Regions from separate parts of the Rahnella perminowiae genome, predicted to be linked through region 1. Evidence: predicted binding sites of a transcription regulator. Region 1 holds the regulator's gene; each other region holds the start of a gene.
What was found. The regulator CRP, encoded in region 1, controls carbon source genes, mostly activating them, when cyclic AMP is high. The targets are predictions, from matches to a motif close to ATGTGANNNNNNTCACAT.

Region 1 (2,205 bases):
GGCTTTCCTCAACCAGTTTCTGTACTTCCTCCGGCTGATGCAGGCTGACGGTAATGTGCTCCTGCAAATCGAGAGCAACCTGAAAAAGCTGAAACAGTCGCTTATGGTGATGATGATGTCCGTGTTGTGGCAGCATGTGTAATTGCTGATAAAGCAGGGCAATCAGATCGATAACCTGCTGCTGACGGGTAAGTAATGGCGGCAACGCCGTCTCGGGATCGGTATGTTGCGTCAGCAGACTGTACTTGGCCTCGAAATAATCCGCGAGTTGCAGATAAAGCTGGCTGAGCGTTTCGCGCATAGGCTGTTCTTGCGAAATACGAAACCACACCCAGTTAAACACCCCGTACCAGGCTGTGCCTGCTGCGAACAGCACCGGTGCCTGCCACATCGGGCGCACGCCGACCATACTCAGTGTGAAAATAGTGGCTACCAGCGCGCCGGGTAACAGGCGCGCATGTAACGGGCTGATTTCACCGGTAACGCCGAGCAATAACGCCAGTGATAGCATGATCAGCGGCAGCGGAACGTGCCAGTTTTCCAGCATCAGTTGCAGCAGAATGCTGCTCACGGCAAACAGTGAACCGCCGACGATCAGACGTTTGAAAAAGCGTTTGTGCGGGGTATCCAGACCGGCGATGTTACAGCAGGCCGGGCAGAGGGAAAACAGCAGACCCATTTGCAAGTTGCCAAACAGCCAGCAAATGCCAACAGGCAGGCACAACACCAGCGTCTGGCGCAGCGCGTAATTCACTTCAGGATGGTAAAACAGTTTTCGCCATAACGTCATGGGTAAAGCTTAGCCCATAAAAAAGGCGCGACAGTATTCTGCCGCGCCAATTTTCGAGGGATTAACGTGTGCCGTAAACGACAATCGTTTTCCCGTGTGCGGAGATCAGGCTCTGATCTTCCAGCATTTTGAGGATTCGTCCGACTGTTTCACGTGAACAACCGACGATTTGGCCAATTTCCTGACGGGTAATCTTGATTTGCATCCCGTCCGGATGGGTCATTGCATCAGGCTGTTTAGCCAGGTTGAGCAACGTTTGAGCGATACGACCGGTTACGTCGAGGAAGGCAAGGTTGCCGACTTTCTCTGACGTCACTTGCAGACGGTTGGCCATCTGCGCGGAGAGACGCATCAGAATATCCGGGTTAACCTGAATCAGCTGGCGGAACTTTTTATACGAAATTTCAGCCACTTCACAGGCAGTTTTAGCACGTACCCAGGCACTACGTTCCTGACCTTCTTCGAAGAGTCCCAGCTCACCGATGAAGTCACCTTGGTTAAGGTAGGACAGTATCATTTCCTTGCCTTCTTCATCTTTAATCAGGACAGCAACTGACCCTTTCACGATGTAGTAAAGCGTTTCGGCTTTTTCACCCTGGTGAATCAGCGTACTTTTAGAAGGATACTTATGTATATGACAGTGAGACAGGAACCATTCAAGAGTCGGGTCTGTTTGTGGCTTGCCGAGAACCATTAGCTATTATCCTCTGTTGTTATCGCTGCCCAAAATCACAGGGCTCAGAGTTCCCTGTATGGCACTTCAAATCCAAAGCGCCCTTTCAGCATATAACTCCCCAGAAATGCTGCAAGCGGATGTCGGAGTGCAACAGCCTGTTTATTGCTGTTAACACCGTGGGTTCTGTTCTTAAACCGCAAAAACCGTCACCGCAATTTACTGGAAAGTATGTTTCGGCTTTGTTTGTAGCACAGGTTTGAGATGCTGTCTTCTGTTGTCTCGCTTCAGCATGATGGCGATCGGGTTACGTTGCCAGATTTTGGTCTAAAGGGTACTCTGAGAGCAGATTTCTAAAAGTTTATTCACCGGGAGAATAGTTCATGCACGCACGTGTCAAATGGGTTGAAGGGCTGACCTTTTTAGGTGAGTCAGCGTCGGGTCATCAGATTTCAATGGATGGTAACGCGGGCGATAAAGCCCCAAGCCCGATGGAAATGTTACTGATGTCCGCAGGCGGCTGCAGTGCAATTGACGTGGTATCTATTTTACAGAAAGGCCGTAATGACGTGCGTGATTGTGAAGTGAAGCTGACTTCACAACGCCGCGAAGAAGCGCCGCGTCTGTTCACGCATATCAATCTGCATTTTATCGTCACCGGTAAGGATCTGAGCGATAAGATTGTTGAACGTGCGGTCAGCCTGTCTGCCGAAAAATACTGTTCAGTGTCTCTGATGTTGGG
Region 2 (2,205 bases), on a different contig from region 1:
ATTCTGTTGCCTTATGCCTTCAAGCGCGCATTGTCGTCATATTCTAACGAAGTGGTGCTGGTGTTTAAAAGTACCTCGCTGGCCTACACCATTACGCTGATGGATGTGATGGGCCACAGTCAGCTGATGTACGGGCGGACCTATGACGTGATGGTGTTCGGTGCCGCAGGGGTGGTTTATCTTTGTGTGAACGGGTTGCTGACCCTGATGATGCGCCTGATTGAGCGTCGCGCCCTGGCGTTTGAACGTCGCAACTGATACTGATAGCCAGATAGCACTCTGCAGGGACGAGAAATCGTCCCTTTTTTGTGTCTGAAAACCAGCCTCATTCCATTTTTATAGTTTTTTAATCAATTTTATTGCATATAAATTCATTTAGTGGCACTTTATCAGACGGTCTCACTTCCTGCCAGTTGCCAGATTAGAGTAATAAAATCAGTAAACTGTACCAAGAAGGGAATGTCATTTTTTAAACAGGAACGTATTGCATGAAAAAGCTGATCCTCGCTGCCCTCTTGTCTGCCAGTGCTTTTGCTGCCACCGCCGCTGATACTCTTCGTTTCGGCACTTCCGCCACGTATCCGCCGTTTGAATCGATCGGAGCTGATAACCAGATTATTGGTTTTGATATCGATCTGGCGAAAGCGCTGTGCAAGCAAATGCAGGAAACCTGTACTTTCACCAATCAGCCGTTTGATGGTCTGATCCCGGCACTGAAATTCCGTCGTTTCGATGTGATTATTTCCGGTATGGATATCACCGAAGAGCGCAGCAAACAGGTGACGTTCACCCAGCCTTACTATGCCAACACCGCGATGATCATCGGGCCGAAAGGCAAGTTCGCTTCTGTTGCGGACCTGAAAGGTAAACGCGTCGGCCTGGAGAATGGCACCACACACCAGAAATACCTGATGGAAAAGCATCCTGAAATCACCACGGTCGGCTACGACAGCTATCAGAATGCGATTCTGGATCTCAAGAGTGGTCGCCTGGACGGACTGTTAGGGGATACCGCGGTCCTGAACGGCTGGCTGAAATCCAATCCGAACCTGGGTGAAGTCGGTGAACTGATTAAAGATCCGCAATATTTTGGTACCGGCGTCGGCATGGCAGTGCGTCCTGATAATCAGGCACTGCTGGCGAAGCTGAACACGGCACTTGAAGAAATTAAAGCCAACGGCGAGTTCCAAAAGATCAATGACAAGTGGTTCCCGGCTCACTGATTCCCGCTTAAATCTCTTTTAACAGTCGTCTGAAAAGGCGGCTGTTATGCGTGATATCTCCCAAATATGCAACGAAGCAGAACTTATTACATCTAAAAAGTGATATTCGTCACACTACATTCATGGAATGACTTTTACACTGTTCAACCGTAATCACTGCGAGATCGAATGTTTATGCACGCACGTTTTCACACCGCCTTTGCGGCACTCCCTGAAAATTTATCCTCCGCCCTTGAGCCGTTTCTGCGACATGATGACTTCCCGGCAATGCTCACTGCGGCTGACGTTGCGCAGATAAAACAGGCGACCGGGCTGGACGATGGCGCGCTGGCATTTGCTCTGTTGCCTCTGGCCGCGGCCTGCTCCGTTACACCTATCTCTCATTTTAATGTGGGCGCAGTGGCGCGCGGCACGTCGGGTAACCTGTATTTCGGTGCCAATATGGAGTTTGCCGGTGCCCCCATGCAACAGACAGTGCATGCAGAACAGTCAGCGGTAACCCACGCCTGGTTGCGCGGTGAAACCCGTCTGGTGTCGATTACCGTGAATTACACCCCCTGCGGCCATTGCCGCCAGTTTATGAATGAGCTGGCCAGCGGCACGGCACTGGATATTCATCTGCCCGATCGTGATGTGGCAACACTTGGCGATTATTTGCCGCACTCCTTTGGCCCGAAAGATCTGGACATCACGACCCTGCTGATGGACCGGGTAAACCACGGTTATACACTGAAAGATGCTGACTCCCTGGCACTTATTGCGCTGGATGCCTGCAATCAAAGTCATGCACCTTACAGTAAGTCACACAGCGGTGTGGCGCTGGAAACGCACAACGGTAAGCAGTTCGGGGGACGTTATGCCGAAAATGCCGCGTTCAACCCGGGCCTTCCTCCGTTGCAAGCCGCGTTAATCCTGCTGAATATGTCAGGGGAAGATTGCCACAACGTTCGCCGGGCAATACTGGTTGAACAAAAAGAAGCGT
Region 3 (2,205 bases), on a different contig from region 1:
TTATTACCTGCCTGTTTCTGGCGTTTTACCTGCTGGCGCAATGCGTCGCTATCGAGTTTTCCGTCAGCGGAAAAGGGCGTCACAATCGCGGTATAAACTCCGGTAATGTTATTCATCTTATTCTCTTCACGTCGTTGTCATCGGATACGAAATAAGGGGTTATCTGATGCTGCGGTAAATTTCTTCTATTTGATTTTTCTCAACCGGCATGGGCACATTTTTAATCAAACGTTGTACCTCTATTGCCCCCTGCGACAAATAGGGAATGTCGTCAGGTGTGATATTCAGCTGGCTTAATTTGACCGGTAAATCCAGGCGATGTACCAGTGCGTCAAAATATTCCACCAGCGCATAGGATTTTTCTTCCTCACTTAATTTCCGGTCAGCGTCCGGAATTAAATCCCAGGCGCGGGCGAATTTACTGACCGCAGACGGTCGTACAAACGCCATGCACGGTGCCAGCAGAATGGCATTCGCAATCCCATGAGGAATGTGATATTTCCCGCCGAGCGGATAGGACATCGCATGCACCATATGCGTACCGGCATGGGCAATCGACGCGCCGCCGTAATAAGACGCCCACAGCATATCCAGCCGTGCTGCCAGATTTCCCGGCTCAGCGACGGCCGTTTCGATACTGGCGAACAGTTTCTTCATGCCGACCAGGGCAAAGTTGTCGCTGACCGGACTGGCGATCACTGACGTAAAGCATTCGAACAGATGGCACAGCGCATCAATGCCGGTGGAGGCCGCGATGTGCGCAGGCATACTGGTGGTCAGTTCCGGCACCAGCGCCACATAATCAGGCAGCATCACTGGCGTAATAATGCCGACTTTGGTTTCCTTTTCCGGGATAGCCAGAATCGCGTTTGGCGTGGATTCTGACCCGGTGCCGGCAGTGGTCGGGATCAGCAAAGACGGGGTGCGGCGCTGCGGCTTTTCACCGGCCAGCAGGCTTTCCAGCGTGACGTTTTCATCGCCCGCACAAAGCAGGGAAAGCAGTTTTGCCACATCCAGCACGCTGCCGCCGCCTGCGCCAATCACCAGATCTACGACAGGCTTTTTCAGCGCGCTTAGGATCGCCGTAACGTCATGCTGGCTTGGCTCCGGCGGCACGTTATCAATTACCGTCACCTGACAGCCTGCTTTCTGCATCTGTGTTATCAGCGATTGCACCGGCGGCAGGCCGATAATGTTCTTATCGCTGACCAGTAGCACCTGTCGTTTTCCGGTCAGAAGGTAGCCAATGTCCTGTAATGACTGATAACCGCTGATGATCGTACTGTTTATATTCATGCCTGATTCCTGCCGTCTGAGTCTTTTGTAAGAGTGAGTTCAATCACCAAAGGTCGATATGCCTCACATCGTCAGGGCAATTTATAGGCGAAATTGAAGTTGAATAATTTGATGTTGCTCACATATAATCAATCATGATTGAATATAATCATATCCAGCAAGATTAACCCAACCCGATCCTTTACGGAGCCATGATGGCTGAAACACTGACAATCCCGGCGTATCGCACGCCTGCCGCGCTTCTGGTTATCGCTGACGATTTTACCGGCGCGAATGACACCGGCGTGGCGCTTGTCCGCCAGGGGCTGACCGCGCATGTGCAGTTTGATATTCAGACTGAAGTGCAGAGGGGCAGCAGCGCAAGCGCGGTGATTTACAGCAGTGACAGCCGGGCGCTGAGCGCGGCACAGGCGGCACAGAAAGTGACTCTGGCTGTGCAGGCGGGAATGGCGGCCATCTCTGGTCAGCATTGGGTGTTTAAGAAAATTGATTCCACTCTGCGCGGCAATTTAGGGGCAGAAACCGAAGCGGCGCTGACGGTGCTCCATTGCCCGCTGGCGATTGTCGCTCCCGCTGTGCCTGCACTTGGTCGTGTGGTGGCGGATGGTAAATGTTACGTCAACGGCCAATTGCTGACTGAAACCGAATTTGCGAGCGATCCGAAAACGCCGGTGCATACCGCCAGCATAGCAGAGCGACTGGCTGAACAGACGTCGCTGAAACAGCACCACGTCAGCCTTGAAGCGTTACGAAGCGGTGATTTGCACAAAGTGATATTTGCTCTTGTGGCGTCCGGCGTCCGCATTCTGATAGCGGACAGCGAGACGCCAGAAGATCTGAAGCTGATTGTTCAGGCCGCTGAAAGCCTGCCATTCAGACCGCTGATGGTGGGGGCTTCCGGCCTTATCC

Region 2: cdd (cytidine deaminase) is a predicted target of CRP. The motif match lies at 1,321-1,338, and genes of this name have one in related genera.
Region 3: J1781_RS02130 (iron-containing alcohol dehydrogenase) is a predicted target of CRP. The motif match lies at 1,403-1,420, and genes of this name have one in related genera.

What each region holds. Positions count from the first base shown of each region.
Region 1 covers NZ_JAFMOT010000141.1:1,437-3,641, forward strand. Annotated here, with positions in the region: gene J1781_RS01465 (YccS/YhfK family putative transporter) at 1-790, opposite strand, end outside; gene crp (cAMP-activated global transcriptional regulator CRP) at 852-1,484, opposite strand; gene J1781_RS01475 (OsmC family protein) at 1,847-2,205, shown strand, end outside.
Region 2 covers NZ_JAFMOT010000171.1:58,191-60,395, reverse strand. Annotated here, with positions in the region: gene artM (arginine ABC transporter permease ArtM) at 1-258, shown strand, start outside; gene J1781_RS09990 (arginine ABC transporter substrate-binding protein) at 489-1,223, shown strand; gene cdd (cytidine deaminase) at 1,398-2,205, shown strand, end outside.
Region 3 covers NZ_JAFMOT010000146.1:16,259-18,463, reverse strand. Annotated here, with positions in the region: gene J1781_RS02135 (dihydrodipicolinate synthase family protein) at 1-116, opposite strand, end outside; gene J1781_RS02130 (iron-containing alcohol dehydrogenase) at 160-1,296, opposite strand; gene dtnK (D-threonate kinase) at 1,488-2,205, shown strand, end outside.